Regions from separate parts of the Neobacillus sp. B4I6 genome, predicted to be linked through region 1. Evidence: riboswitches for the same ligand, from Rfam matches in the RefSeq annotation. Region 1 holds a riboswitch; each other region holds the start of a gene.

Region 1 (3,716 bases):
ATTGCCGCCACTCCTCATTTTCTATAAACACGGACGACGGAATTTGAATTCCAGATGCCTCTAGACGATCATAAAATTTAGGGCGGACACCGGTAGGTACAAGCCTTCCGATTATTTTCCCTTCTGAGTTAAGTCCTTCTTGTTTAAAAGAGAAGATATCTTGGAGAACGATAATTTCTCCTTCCATCCCTTGTACCTCAGTTATATTGACAATTTTTCTTGTTCCGTCCTTTAAACGTGTTTGCTGTATAATCACATCAATTGCCCCGGCAATTTGCTCACGTAGTGCTTTTATCGGCAAATCTACACCAGATATAAGAACCATTGTTTCCAACCGAGCAATCATATCTCTTGGACTGTTTGAGTGCCCTGTAGCCAATGAACCATAATGTCCCGTATTCATTGCCTGCAGCATATCAAGCGCTTCTCCTCCACGTACTTCCCCGATAATAACGCGGTCTGGTCTCATCCGTAGTGAGTTCCTGACAAGATCTCTAATGGAGATGGCTCCTATACCTTTTATATTGGGCGGACGTGACTCTAGGGATATCACATGCTCTTGTCCCAATTGAATCTCGGCTACATCCTCAATAGTTACGATTTTTTCATCATCTGGGATAAAATTTGACAAAACAGTGAGTGTGGTTGTTTTGCCAGATCCTGTTCCTCCGCTGACAAACATATTTAACCGTGCTTTCACACAAGCATCTAGAAAGATAGCCATTTCCTCTGTGACTGTTCCAAAGTTAATCAAATCTTCAATCTGGTAGGGATCCTTTGAAAATTTCCTGATTGTTATAGTTGGTCCATTTAATGCCAAGGGGGGAATGATCGCATTAACACGCGATCCATCCGGAAGCCTGGCATCTACCATTGGAGAACTTTCATCTATTCTCCGTCCCAGTGGGGCAACGATTTTGTCTATTACACTCATGACATGTTCATTGTCTCGGAATTGAACTGGCGTTAACACCAACTTCCCTTTTCGTTCACAGTAAACTTGGTTGGGTCCATTCACCATTACCTCTGAAACATCTTCATCTAAAAGGAGGGAATTAATTGGTCCGAAACCAGTTAGGTCGTTGATTAGCTCATCATCTACTTTTTTCCGATCAATTTGCCCGCGGAATTCTTCATCTTCTTTTATTATTTCGACTGTCATTCCGTCAAACTTTGGAATGATTTCCTCAATTTCTTGCTCTTTTAACTCTTGCAAAATTTTCTTATGAAGAACATTCTCTAATTCCTGATGTTTGTTAGCTTTTTTCGCCTTTTCATTTTCCTCGTCCATTAAAGGTGTCTTCAACAATTTTCACCTCCGTGAAATAGAAATAGCCCCACCTTTACCAAAGGGGGGATAGAATTCATAGAACAACCATATATACATAGAAAACCTATGCAGACATAGAATATCTATTTTGAAACACCCTGATCTTTCGGTAACTGGCTGGCTTAGTGCAAATGCACCTTAGCCCCTGTAGCTTTGCGTCACTGATTTTCATCAGCTTTGCCTTTATCGAGACTCAGTGTTTATTTTTCCGACTGATCTCTTAATCACATAATAGAACGTTTTACCCTTATCGGATATCCTACTATTTTATCATTTTGCATTGTGAATCATAGGTTAATTGAACTATTTTATATTCATACCCCTAAAAACAAATAAATAAAAGTGTAAATAAACTTAAATGACCTCGGTTTCCAATATATTTGGGCGAATCAATCACATTAGCTGTGCCCATACATAGGATGTAGAAGATACTATGAAAAAAGGGTGTTGAAAATGCCAGCGATTGTTGGAGTTGCACAGGTCATTACACTTGGCAGCAGTTCTGTTTTCCATATTGGAGATGTTTATAAAATTATGCCATTTTCCAATGCAAAAACCTTTTCCGGTGCTGGTTCCTTTAACACAGGGGAAAGCTTACGGCTCCATAATAATGTTAGTTCCACGAATACCAATGATCCTGATGTATATGATCAAGGAATTGCACTTAATGCTTAATGAATGGGTGATTTTTAAATGAATTTCTATATCCAGCAGTCCATTCAGATTAATTTTATTAAAATTGGCGGGATTACCAATTCCTCCGTCCTACAAATAGGCAGTGCGGGGATTATCAAACCTACATCTCATTTATATAATACCGGTGGATTTACACAACCCGCACCAAAAACTTCAGGCTCTTTATTAGGGACACCAGCCGTACCATTACAAGCTGCTGTAAGAGAACAAGATAGGTAAGCTCCCTATCATATAGAAATCGATAAACTTATTGGCGAAATAATTGTGAGGTGATTACATGTATCAGGATTATTCCCAATATCTTCAATGGCTACAGATGTGTATTCAAGCACAGGAGCAGCGAATTCTAACTTTAGAGAACGCTCTCCAAAAAATGAAAGAAGATATCAAACAATTAAATGAAAAAAAAGCCATCCATGTTGATAAAATTGAATATAAATTTGATCAATTGAAAGTTGAGACTCTTGAAGGAACATTAAACATAGGTCTAAACCCATCCGAATTATCAGGAATCGAGGACTTCGCAGTACAAAATCAATCCTTAACCACACCAATATCACCCAAGGATCAAATGCAAAGATCAATGAAAATCGAGGAAGCTATTTACAGATATTTAGAAACAGATTTACCTCAATTAGTTGAAAATGCCCAAAGGGAATTAACCGTTCAACCGAATGATGAATATTTATCGTTCATAAAACAAGACATCATTAAACAGCTTCCTATCAGGATTGAACAACATATAAACGCCCATTCCTCTGGCAGCCGCTCTTTTGAAAATGCCCCTTCGGACGATTTAGTTATAGAAGCATTAAAAAAGGAAATTCAAAATGGGGTATTTGTTTTTTTCAGCAATTTACCTGAAAATATGAAAGGGATGAAATCAGAATGAACTTCGAGGTTTATAACCGAGAACTCTTTGTCCAAAACATAAAAATCACTGGGGTATCAAGCTCCTCGTTAGTAATGGTGGGAGATACGGAAACGATCCAATTGGCCTCAACCTTTGATACCCCTGCAGAATCGTTAATCATAGGCCCGTTTGTTCCCCTATCACCGGAGTGACCATCATGTTGCAGAGAACCTCTTGTGTAGACACTATAAATATTAAGATTGCCTCTTTTTCCTCTACGGTACAGCTAGGGGATTCCTGTATCATTAATGGACTTTCAAGAGCAATCGCTGTCCAAAGGGAAGCTGACGTATTTTATGGAAATGAGGGGAATTTATCCTCTTATCGAGTCTTTTCCGAACCTATTCCTTTTCTACCTATCAATGAACCTTTTTCATACTCTCGTCAAAATCCAAACCCACTAATTAAGGTAAGTAAAATTGATATTATCGGGATATCTTCATCTTCCCTTTTACACGTTGGGAACAGCCGCCATGTTTCCATGGAGGCTAGAGTTAAGCATATTCGACAGTTACTTCCTATTCAAAGAAAAGAAGAAGAAGTAGTAGAAGAACAGGGACAAAGATAAAAGCATAAGTTACTTTAAGAGAAAATGCCGGGAATATACTAAAAAGGATGTTTGTCATGCCAGCGATTATTGGTCCTGTCCAAATCCTTCACGTAAGTGGAGGTATAGTGCAATTTGGAGATACCGTGTATATCTCTCCAAAGAGCACCTCAAAGACAAATGCTGGTTCAGGTGCATTTAATACTGGTGGATTTATCGTATCGAATTCC
Region 2 (3,716 bases), on a different contig from region 1:
GAGTTACTTTGATAAATAATACTATATAAAAAAACAAGCCAGCTAATATTACACTGGCATGTCCATTATACTTGCTTTTCTTAATGTCTAATTTGAAAAATAACATTTGTGTCTACAGCAATATTTTGTTCTTTTTAATCCAATCACTACCATAATTTACCTGTGAAATACTAATCAAAAAGAGAAGTACCAAAGCGAACAATCCAGGATGGATTTTCTTCTAATTTGTCTTCTTCCTTTAACCCCGTAAGTATGGCAACCCATTTGCCTTCATTTTGACCAGTTTCTACCTTTTGTTTCTGAATCTTTCCTTTCTTTTGTACATATACATAGGTCGATTTTCCAAAGCCCATGATGCTCGTTTCAGGAACTGCTAACAACTGCTTTGACTGTACTACTACATCAAGCGTGGTATAGTAGCCAGGATATAGGCCCTTTTGTGAATCTAGACTTGCTTTAAAGGAATAGTATGGAATAGTTTCTTGTTGTGTATCTTTATCCTTATTTGCAGTTGTTTTATATGTAGGATAATCACTAACCTCCGCAATTTTCCCTTTCCATTTCTTATTTGCTACTACTTTAGAAGTTACTGTAATAGATTGGCCTGATGTAATTTTTGCTTTTTCTACTTCTGTGAGCTTTCCTTCAATTTGAAACGGATCATTAGAAGCGATTTGCATGATTGCTAGTTGCTGATTTTCTTTTGCTCGAAAACCTTGACCTACATTTTGGTTCAGGTTTGATATTACACCTGCAGTGTTGCTGATGACAGTTAATGTTTCGAGCTCAGCTTTTAGCTTTTCAGCCTGCAACGTATTTTTTTCTACTTTTAGTTCTGCTGTACGGAGCTCAGCTTTTGCTTTATTTAGTTCAGCTTGAAGTGACTGGATCGTGATAGCTTTAGTAGCTATGTTAGCTGAATCAACTGCATCAGTTGTATCAGTTGTATCAGTTGTATCAGTTGTATCAGTTGTAGTGGTTGTATCAGGTGTAGTGGTTGACACAGCTTCTCGTATATCCTGCTCTAATGAAGTGATTTGCTCTTTCATCTGAGTAACACTTGTTTCTGCTAGCTTTTTATTTACTTCTACTTGTCCAAGCTCAGCCGCGACTGTTGAGCCTTCATAAGAAAAGAGCTTTTGTCCTTTTGTAACTGTTTCCCCTTCTTTTACAAAAATCTCTTGTATAGATCCTTTTGCTGCATTTAAATAAATCGTTTCAGCATGACTTTGTACAACACGACCTGACACTGTTTTTGTTTTAGTAAAATTTTTTTCTGTTGGATTTATTAACACTAACGGCTTAGATTTACTTTTTTTAACTTCTATTACAGCTATGCTTAACATCACAGAAATGAATAAAAGAACAAGGATCCCAAGTAAAATCCATTTCTTCTGACGCGAGGTACGTACTTGTTCATTTTCTATACCAATTCTTTTTGCTGTTTCCATAACCCTACCCCCTACTGTCATCCTTCCAACTAATTGTTACTATTTGCGTGTCCATTATATATGTCCCCTTCAAATTTTATTCATAAATCGTAAGAGACCTGTATTCGGTAACTGGCGGGCATAATCATCCAACATGATTTTAGCCCCTATAGTTTTGCGTCATCATTTTTCAATGATTTTGCCTTTATCGTACAATTTATGGATTATACTAGTATTATAGATAATATTTACTGATATTAGAATTTTTTTGAACTTTGTTCCCATTATTATTTTACTATCGAGACCCTTAAACTTATAATTTTAATAAATAAATATCTGTCCTATTAGAAAGGATATATTCATGAATGATATAAAACTGATTTTATCGGAAGAAATAGGTCGACTAATTGATGAATTATACAAATGTAAAAATGAAACCTTAAAGGAAAAAATTTTAAAGGAAATTCTTCAATTAAATGACGCTATAATGCTTTCAAATGACTATGATTTTTAGAATGGAGTGTAGTACGCAATATGGGTCCTATGTGACATAAAAGAGAGATAGATTTTCATCTTTCTTCTTCTACTAAACTGCCCCGTTAGTGGAACAACGAAAAAAGGCTGCCGAAGCAACAAAACCGTTCTTGAGCTAACGCCCCCGATAGTTTAAGTGTAATATTTCACAATCTTTCTTGTGAAATAAGAAAAAGGCAACCTTCATCTTGAAGAATCGCATTCGTTACATAATAAAATAAGAAGAATTTGATTAAAAAACACTAGTGGAAAATTTATATCTCAAGTGTTTTAGGGCTTTTACTTTTTAATTATTTGCTTTCGTTCTTCCATTTGAGGCGGTTCTTCCATCCAACCATTTTTAATCATTATTTTTGCACCTTTATGGGAATATTCAAAAATGTCTTTCATAAAAATAGACATTTTTGCTGGTAAATCATTTTGCATACTAAATGCTCGCCACCGAGCTGCCTCGGACTAACGGCGCACATTCAGTCTTTAAACCTAGTGCATAGTTGAACATGAGGGTTCTCCTTCCCGGAAGTTTGCCTTCGAGCCAAATCTTCAATTTTCAATCAAAAAGTTACTACTCAATAAATTTCATCTATGACTTACTTTCAATCTACTTAAGCAACATTAAATTCACTTATTTGTTTCTCCTCAATAGAACAAGCAATAGCCCAAATAAAGCCTAGTAATTCTCTAGCAACAGCAACAACAGCTACTTTTCCACCTTTTCCTTTAGAAGAGATGCGATGATATTTCATATGAAGACGGTGTTGAGCCTTCCAAGCAATACGTTTTGCCTCTGGATCTTGATTTTCTTGACGTTTAAGCAATTCACCTTTAATGAGATGGTCGGTGACGATAAGACCAACAAACTTCTACTATGGAACGACGAATTTGAGAGTTTCCGGTTTTGGTAATCGAACCTTGCCAACGACTTGACCCACTGGAATATTCTTTCGGGACGAGACCAGCATATGACATTCGTTGTCTAGGATTTGAAAAGCGAGAGAATTGTCCAATTTCAGCTACTAAGGTAACGGCAGTTACTTCTGCAACTCCTCTTAATGTTTGAAGTGCTTGAATAACAGGAGCGTGTTCACTTTGAAGAGCGCAACTAACAACAATTGTATCTATAGATATATTGTTGAATTATGAATTGAATTCATTGATAGAAACAACGCTAAACTATTATTCAACATATATAATGACATATATATTAATCGTATTTGCTAATTTATATTTTGTTTACTCGAATCATTTCTAAATTATAGAATTGGAAATCCATTTATACATATATATTAATATATATGATAAATTAATTATTAAAAATATTACTATCTTATATTATAATATATATATCAACATATGTTTTAAAAAATATTATCCAATATTTATTTTATCTCAAATATAGGAGATCCAACTTTAAATCCTTGCATATATTGATGTAAACTTTAACAGATATAATGTTATTTTCAATGAAAATAAAGATAAATCATATCATGAAATATTTAATAACATATGTATTAACATATACTTTAAAGTTATTATTAAAATATTTATTTTATCCCGAATACAGAAGGTGTTCTTCACGATCTTTTCATTTAAAAACGATTTATAGGTATTTTATTTATTAGATTTATCTCTCAAAATAATTAGATATAGAAATGACCATATCCTCAACGAAATTAAATTTAATTTATATTTAAAACACTTTACATCATATAAATTAACATATACTTTAAATTCATTTTCAGAATATAAGTG
Region 3 (3,716 bases), 390 kb from region 1:
GGTTTGAATTGCGTGTCCGATATCCCCAATTCGATTGCCGACAATCGCCTGTTCTATCCCTTTATAGAGTGCTTCCTTAGTAACATTTAATAGACGTTCGGTTTCCTCGGATACCTTTCCTACTGCATAAGACCAGGCGGAATCAGCCAAAGCACCATTGTAATTGACAACCATATCCACTGTCACAATATCCCCATCTTTTAAAGGTTCCTTCCTTGGGAAGCCATGGCATATTTCGTCATTTATACTTGCACAGGTTGCATATTCATAACCCTTATAACCCTTTTGTTCTGGTGTTGCTCCATTTTTCTTAAGAAATTCTTCAACAAATACATCGATTTCCCAAGTGGTTATACCTGGTTTGATTAATTTTCTGATTTCTTTATGACAAGCTGCAAGTATTTCTCCTGCCTTTTTCATTGCATCAATTTCACGTTGTGATTTAAGGACAATCATTTTAGGAGGGTCCCCTTCCTTTTTGTTTATTTTTATGTAAAATATTCAAAATTGTTATTCGTCTAAAAGCAATACCTTTTAGTGAATTACAATTGACCACTATTGGCAACACTATTAATATTAACCCTATCCTGTGATTTTTTCAAAAATACTTTATATGGTGAAACTTTTCTCAAAGTTCATTTTATTGTCATATTCCTTTGTTCTTCATATGGTGCTTTTCTATTCTTTTTGATAGAATTAATGTAAGTGAATAAAAATTAGGTGTGTGAGAATTATGATCGGTGATCGCGTAAAAAAATTTCGCTTAGAAAAGAAAATGTCACTTTCCGAACTTGCTGCTCAAGCAGGCGTGGCAAAATCTTATTTAAGCAACCTTGAAAATAACAAACAAGAGAATCCTTCTATAAAGTTTCTTGAAAAAATTGCAGTTGTCTTAAATATTCCTGTTGATCATTTAATACATGAAGAAGTCAATAAAGCGGAATTAGACATTGATTGGATGAATCTTGTCAAAGATGCAATGAATTCTGGTGTTTCCAAAGAACAATTTCGTGATTTTCTTGAATTTAACAAGTGGCGAATTAATCAAAACGATAAATAATAACCTGCTTTTTAAAAACGTCTGTTTCAATTTGAAAAAAGAAAAGCATTCTACAAATACTCCCATTTGTAGAATGCTTTTTTTATTTATGTACACTGTCGTTCCGTGATTAACTCATAACCTCTTGTTGGCTAAGGAAGTCACGAACTGCTTTTATGGATAATCCCAAGTCTTTTGCTTCTAATATGAGGTCCATCCATTCTTGATCGATTACTTCTACTTCACTTTTTGTAATAACCATTTTTCTCACTCCTAAAATACATTGTGTATTCCAGGTAGCCCGGCCATCATAACAAGTCATACTTGCCTTAGATCCTCGGCTTTGCGTCCCTGCTTTTCAACAGGTTTGCCTTTTTCTGATACTAATACAACTTAAGTATGACTGTATTAGCTTATCGTTCTTATGTGATAGGTCGATTTACTTAATCCTCATTGATATTATATCTAGTGCTATTTTAGTAGGGTGTTGTAATTTGTCGCATTATTTTAATTTTTGCACATTTTTTTCTAACAAATTATGCCAAATATCTACAAAAATATACCAATTACAGCTTAACTCCTTTGATGTTCCATAACTAAGGTCTAGAGCTTTAGACGAAATTCCTTGCCATTTCTTTATTTCCTTGTGGAAACTAGAATAATTTTACAATTCATATGACTTTAAAATTTGTCTAAACTGTGACAATTAGCATATAATTAAACAACGAAATAATAAACTTAATATTGTTAATTTTTAAAATAATGGTGGTGAAGCATTGCGATGACCCTTATTCATGTATTAAACTTTTCCATTCCGATTGCGTTTATTGTGTTTGCTGGGTATGTATTAGACCGCATGTGTAAACCAGATCCCCCGAAAGATAAAGCTGGTGAAGAGTGAATCTATTTATTAGATTCCACTTTCAGACAGCTTTTTCTTTTTTAATAATAATTATTTTCACTCCAATCAGGGAATGCTACTTTTGATGACGAAAGGAGTGTTGAATTTGGCACGTGGAGAACATTTTGAACATAAAAAGAAAAACCACCCAGGTAATTTTCCAAAAGACAGTTTAACGGAAAAACATACGAAAGAAGCTGTTGGAGACGAAGAATTCCTAGTGGTAAGGGAAGCATTTAAAAATCGAGTGGAAGATGAGGAAGAATATCGCGGTGACACAGCTCGTTTGCTGCCCGATCAGACAGAGTAAAAAGGCGTGAGCACTTCACGCCTTTTTATATCCCTAGAATTGGCCTTTTTCCATACTTAAATTTCTAATAAAATGTGAAAATTCAATTGTTTTAAGCCAATTAGCTGCTCTTTCGATATCCTTGGAAAACACCCTGTCTTGTTTAATCGAAGCTACCTGTTCGCGGCCCTTGTCATAAAAAACCCTGGTATGAGATGCCATTTTTTCGATCCCGCGAATTTCAACCGCCTGCATGGCACAAATTAGTTCAATTGCGATAACTCTGCGTGCGTTCTGGATAATTTGATAAGCATGCCTAGAAGCAATTGTTCCCATACTTACATGATCCTCTTGATTTGCGGAAGAGGGAATCGAGTCGACACTGGCAGGATGTGCGAGTGTTTTATTTTCTGAAACAAGCGCTGCTGCCGCATATTGCATAATCATTGCACCCGATTGCAAACCAGGTTCAGGACTTAGGAAAGCCGGTAAATCATTAAGCTGTGGATTGACTAATCTTTCAATTCGTCTTTCCGAGATATTTGCTAGTTCCGCTACGGCAATCTTCATAAAATCCATCGCAAAAGCTATGGGCTGCCCGTGGAAGTTCCCCCCAGAAATCACCTTTTCTCCATCATCAAAAATTAATGGATTATCCGTTGCTGCATTCATTTCGATCTCTAATTTTTCTTTCACATAATCCAAGGCCTGCCAAGATGCCCCGTGGACTTGTGGAATGCAGCGGAGAGAATAAGCATCTTGAACCCGTAACTCGCCCTGCTGTGTTGTCAATAAACTATCGCTTAAATAACGACGAATTCTCGCTGCTGTGTCAATCTGCTGTTTGTATCCCCTTGCGACATGAACTTCTTCTGCGAATGCATCGATAATTCCGTTTAACCCTTCCATTGTCATTGCAGCAATCAGCTCACTTTCATGTGCTAACTGTTCTGCCTCCAAGTAACCAATAACACCCATTGCTGTCATCGCTTGAGTACCATTAATTAGAGCTAGACCTTCTTTTGCTTCCAATGTTACGGGTAAAATCCCTTCTAACTGGAGCGCATCAAAAGCATCGATTTGCTTACCTTTGTAAAATACCTCTCCTTCCCCAATTAGAACTAAGGCAAGGTGAGAAAGCGGGGCTAAATCACCGCTCGCACCAAGGGAACCTTGCTGTGGGATGACAGGAATGATATCTTTATTCACTAACTCTAATAACTTTTCAATGACAATCGGTCTAACTCCAGAAAAGCCCTTTAGTAGTGCGTTAGCCCGAAGAAGGACCATGGCTTTAGAAACAATTTCCGGAAAAGGATCACCTACCCCGCACGCATGGGAACGAATTAAATTAAGCTGCAGGTCTTGAACATGATTCTTATCGATAAGTACATCGCTGAATTTTCCAAATCCAGTCGTAATTCCATAAACTACCTTTGATTCTGAAACAATTCTTTCTACTGCTTCACGGCTCTTCTTAACAGCTT
Region 4 (3,716 bases), 1.9 Mb from region 1:
AGGAAGTAAAAGCATCAAGACAGAGTAAAATGGATAACCATTCCTTAGACGAAGGTTATCCATTACACTTAACTATTTTTTACTATCTCTTGCGGCTTGTTTCCTAGCTTTTTTACTTTGTGTCAGCTCGCCTCCAAATTCTGTATCTGCTTTATTACCGCCAGTATGGGGCTGATTTCGATTGTTATTACGGTTTGTCATCGTATTCCCTCCTCCGTGATCATATGTAGATTTTCCTTGATGTTTCAAATAAGCCACCATTTGAAGTAACGTAAGTAGGATCGTCTGCTTCCTAAAACGTAAATTTTAGCGGCTAATTTTATAGTGCTTTTTTACCATTAGATTTATTCCCTAAATAATAGGATTTTCAAAGAATAAATAGCTGACAAAAACGTTTGGAAATCCCAAGTGTTTTTAGTCAGCTATTTATTGTTAAATATAAAAGCAAATTTATATGCTATTTTAGATATATTTGTTGGAAATCTACCTACATCTACTTCAATATCATAGATACTTCTCCATTCGAATATCCGTCCACATTTTACCTTGCCAATAGGTAAATTTTTCGATCCGGCCAATTTCTTTGTAGCCCAGCTTCTGATAGAGTTTCTGTGCTTGTTCGTTAAATTCAAACACGCCTAATTCAATCCGCTTCAGCCCTTGCTTCTTAATCTGTTCCTCCATATATTGAATCGCATCATAACCAATCCCTTTGCCTCGTCCTTCGGATTCACCAAGAGTGATCCCAATCCAGGCGGTCCCAGGCTCTTTTTTGTAAAGATAGTTCGGATCGACTACATAGTTCATTTCACCGATTAACTGGTCATTCAGATAGATAAGATAGATGTGATGGTCTTCCAGGCGTTTTGTTAAGTCCACCAGGGACATTTCTTCACGACGTTCCATTTCCGATTGGTTTTGGTTCGGGCGAGTCAACGGAATTAATGCTGGGTCGTTTTCCCAACGATTAAACACCTCAACGATGTTTGAGGTAGGTTCAGTTAATTTTATAAAATTAGTCGTCATTGTGCTCTCCTCTCTAATCTGCTCCATGATTAATCATCCTTTAAGATGGTGCTAGGATATTTTAGTTGATCTAGTGAAAAAACCATTGCTCTACCATCTTCCTTTTCAGGATACATGATATAGTTTGACTTAGTTATGAATTTTTCACAAATAACAATCAAATGAGGTGTATTTTAGTTGAAAGTGATTGAAACAGAACGATTGGTCCTTCGCTGGTTAACGCAAGATGATGCCGCGTTTATTCTCGAGCTTTTGAATGGTCCTTCTTGGATACGGTTCATCGGTGATCGAGGGGTGCGGACGTTAGAGGATGCTAGGAACTACATTGTAACGGGACCGATGGAGATGTACTCCCGGCTGGGCTTTGGTCTTTATATGACGGAGCTAAAAGATGAAGGAAGGACCCCGATTGGGATTTGCGGATTGATTAAACGCGATTCTTTAGACGATGTCGATCTTGGTTTTGCTTTTTTATCAAGGTTTCAAACTAAAGGTTATGGTTTTGAGGCAGCTTCAGCCACGCTTGTCTATGGAAGGGAACAACTGGGTCTGAAGCGGATTGTGGCGATTACCTCTGAGGACAATGATGGGTCATCGAGACTGCTTGAAAAGGTCGGAATGAAGTTTGAAGAGATGGTTACCCTCCCTCATGATTCGGAGGAACTTAAGTTGTTTGGGGTTGATTTTTAAGTAGGTTTTCAATAGAAAATACCTACAGTTCATATTAAGCCGTTCTCATTTGGAGTACCCGCAACAATAAAGACATTTATAAAAGCAATGCTTTAGGTAGCGCATCGCTTTTTTTATTGTTAAATCAACGTTTCTGTCAATTAATGTCGAACTTTTTAGAATTATATTTATTTGTTTATTAGAAAACATATAGTACCATTGTACTATGAGCCTTAATATTTTAATTCTTTAATTAGTTAAAAGCAAACCTTTCGAAAGACTGGGACGCAAAGCTACAGGTCTAAGGTTTTAAACTATGATCGCTGGGTTGCCTAAAATTGTACATATTTTAGGAGGTTGTATTATGATCGTACCAACATGTGAAAAAGAACTAGATAATGAATGGGTGGAGCTTATTAAGCAAGCTCTAGCGCTGGAAATATCCGTTGATGAAATTAGAGATTTTCTTAATAAATAATGGAGTCCATCATACTATGGAAAAACGTCAGAAAGTTACTAAAATGTAAGTCGTTTTTTGCCCTATCCATAAAAAAATGTAAAAGATAAAAGAGTTGATTACAGGATAAGTGATGAAAATGAAATATAAAGGAAGCATAACTGCGTTTATTCTTGTTCTAATTACTAATTGTTTGTATATAACCTATTATTTTTCTAGAGATGGATACGTTGATACTATTGAATTTATAGGTTTGCCAATAATGCTAACACTCGCTTGGTGGTGTGGTAAACAGTTTGACAAAGTGAAATTATTTATGGAAAAAGATAGGAATCAAAGTAAGGAATTACAAAGAATTAATGAACAGTTTCAAGTTATATATGAGAAATCGCCTATTGGTATTACTCTCATGGATAAAAACAGCAGACCTGTTATGGCTAATCCAAAGTTACAAGATATGCTTGGGTATAGTGAGAAAGAATTACAAAATATTACTTTTGGTGATATTAGTCATCCCGATGATACTACTATAATTATGGGACTCTTGAATGAATTATTGGAAGGAAAAATCGACCATTATCAATTAGAAAAGCGTTATTATCGTAAGGACGGACAATTGGTTTGGGGTAAAGTAACTTCATCTCTATTTCCTGGAAAAAATGATGAATTATCCTATGTCATCGGAATGGTAACTGATATTACTGAACGAAAGGTAGCTGAACAACACCTTATAGAAGCTTATCAAGAGATGGAAGATCTTTCGAATAGAGATGGATTAACAGGCATTGCTAATCGTCGTTATTTTGATGAATATTTGATTCGAGAATGGAGACAGGCTGTACGCTACAGTAAACCACTATCGCTAATTATGCTTGATATTGATTCTTTTAAGGAGTTTAACGATACATATGGTCATATGGGCGGTGACGAATGCTTAAAACAAGTAGCAAGTATTTTAGAGGAGACCGTTAAGCGACGAACAGATTCAGTTGCTCGCTATGGCGGTGAAGAGTTTGCAATCATTTTGCCGGAAACAGTTATAAATGATGCTTGTATTGTGGCAGAAAAAATACGCTCTACCGTTGAAGAGTTACATATTCCTCATGTAGGGTCTAATGTTAGTAAATTCCTTACAGTCAGTGTTGGCGCTGCTACAATAATTCCAGATTTTAATTCTAATCCAGAGGATTTAATCCGTGAAGCAGATAGGGCACTATATCAAGCAAAACAAAAAGGTCGCAATCGAGTTGAATCATATAGTAAATATAGTGAAAGAAAGCTACTCCCTAATATTGTTTAAGTGGATTAGCTTTATTTATTTGACATGATCCACTAACCGGGACCCAGTCCTCATCCTTTTCTTCTATTGCCTGTAGAATGCATGATTTAAATCTTGGAACCATTCCATTAAATACGGCAATGCTTCTTTTAGTTATATTGCGGTCCCCTTCTAATAAAAAAACAGATGGAGCTATGCCAACTGTCTTAAAGAAACCTAATTTTCTTTCTGCGACTTTTCCAAATTTTCACGAAAATTTGCCTGTTTTCACTTTTAAAGAATTTA

What was found. A riboswitch is a leader RNA that binds a small molecule or an ion and turns the genes downstream of it on or off. The one in region 1 is predicted to bind cyclic di-GMP.
Region 2: linked by a shared signal. The riboswitch ahead of QF028_RS01140 (efflux RND transporter periplasmic adaptor subunit) and the one ahead of QF028_RS19865 (CpaF family protein) in region 1 are both predicted to bind cyclic di-GMP.
Region 3: linked by a shared signal. The riboswitch ahead of QF028_RS21970 (anti-repressor SinI family protein) and the one ahead of QF028_RS19865 (CpaF family protein) in region 1 are both predicted to bind cyclic di-GMP.
Region 4: linked by a shared signal. The riboswitch ahead of QF028_RS29550 (anti-repressor SinI family protein) and the one ahead of QF028_RS19865 (CpaF family protein) in region 1 are both predicted to bind cyclic di-GMP.

What each region holds. Positions count from the first base shown of each region.
Region 1 covers NZ_JBNPWB010000002.1:3,585,318-3,589,033, forward strand. Annotated here, with positions in the region: gene QF028_RS19860 (hypothetical protein) at 1-2, opposite strand, end outside; gene QF028_RS19865 (CpaF family protein) at 1-1,291, opposite strand, end outside; cyclic di-GMP riboswitch class I at 1,436-1,522, opposite strand; gene QF028_RS19870 (spore germination protein) at 1,784-2,005, shown strand; gene QF028_RS19875 (spore germination protein GerPB) at 2,024-2,245, shown strand; gene gerPC (spore germination protein GerPC) at 2,304-2,918, shown strand; gene QF028_RS19885 (spore gernimation protein GerPD) at 2,915-3,091, shown strand; gene QF028_RS19890 (spore germination protein GerPE) at 3,097-3,507, shown strand; gene QF028_RS19895 (spore germination protein) at 3,564-3,716, shown strand, end outside.
Region 2 covers NZ_JBNPWB010000001.1:215,706-219,421, forward strand. Annotated here, with positions in the region: gene QF028_RS01140 (efflux RND transporter periplasmic adaptor subunit) at 171-1,451, opposite strand; cyclic di-GMP riboswitch class I at 1,555-1,644, opposite strand; gene QF028_RS01145 (hypothetical protein) at 1,792-1,944, shown strand; gene QF028_RS01150 (DUF3231 family protein) at 2,244-2,390, opposite strand; gene QF028_RS01155 (hypothetical protein) at 2,570-2,782, opposite strand; gene QF028_RS01160 (transposase) at 2,790-3,092, opposite strand.
Region 3 covers NZ_JBNPWB010000002.1:3,976,459-3,980,174, forward strand. Annotated here, with positions in the region: gene map (type I methionyl aminopeptidase) at 1-456, opposite strand, end outside; gene QF028_RS21965 (helix-turn-helix domain-containing protein) at 734-1,060, shown strand; gene QF028_RS21970 (anti-repressor SinI family protein) at 1,170-1,301, opposite strand; cyclic di-GMP riboswitch class I at 1,332-1,421, opposite strand; gene QF028_RS21975 (hypothetical protein) at 2,038-2,250, shown strand; gene hutH (histidine ammonia-lyase) at 2,284-3,716, opposite strand, start outside.
Region 4 covers NZ_JBNPWB010000002.1:5,517,578-5,521,293, reverse strand. Annotated here, with positions in the region: gene QF028_RS29565 (hypothetical protein) at 73-201, opposite strand; gene QF028_RS29560 (GNAT family N-acetyltransferase) at 505-1,026, opposite strand; gene QF028_RS29555 (GNAT family N-acetyltransferase) at 1,204-1,716, shown strand; cyclic di-GMP riboswitch class I at 1,948-2,031, shown strand; gene QF028_RS29550 (anti-repressor SinI family protein) at 2,060-2,173, shown strand; gene QF028_RS29545 (GGDEF domain-containing protein) at 2,292-3,452, shown strand.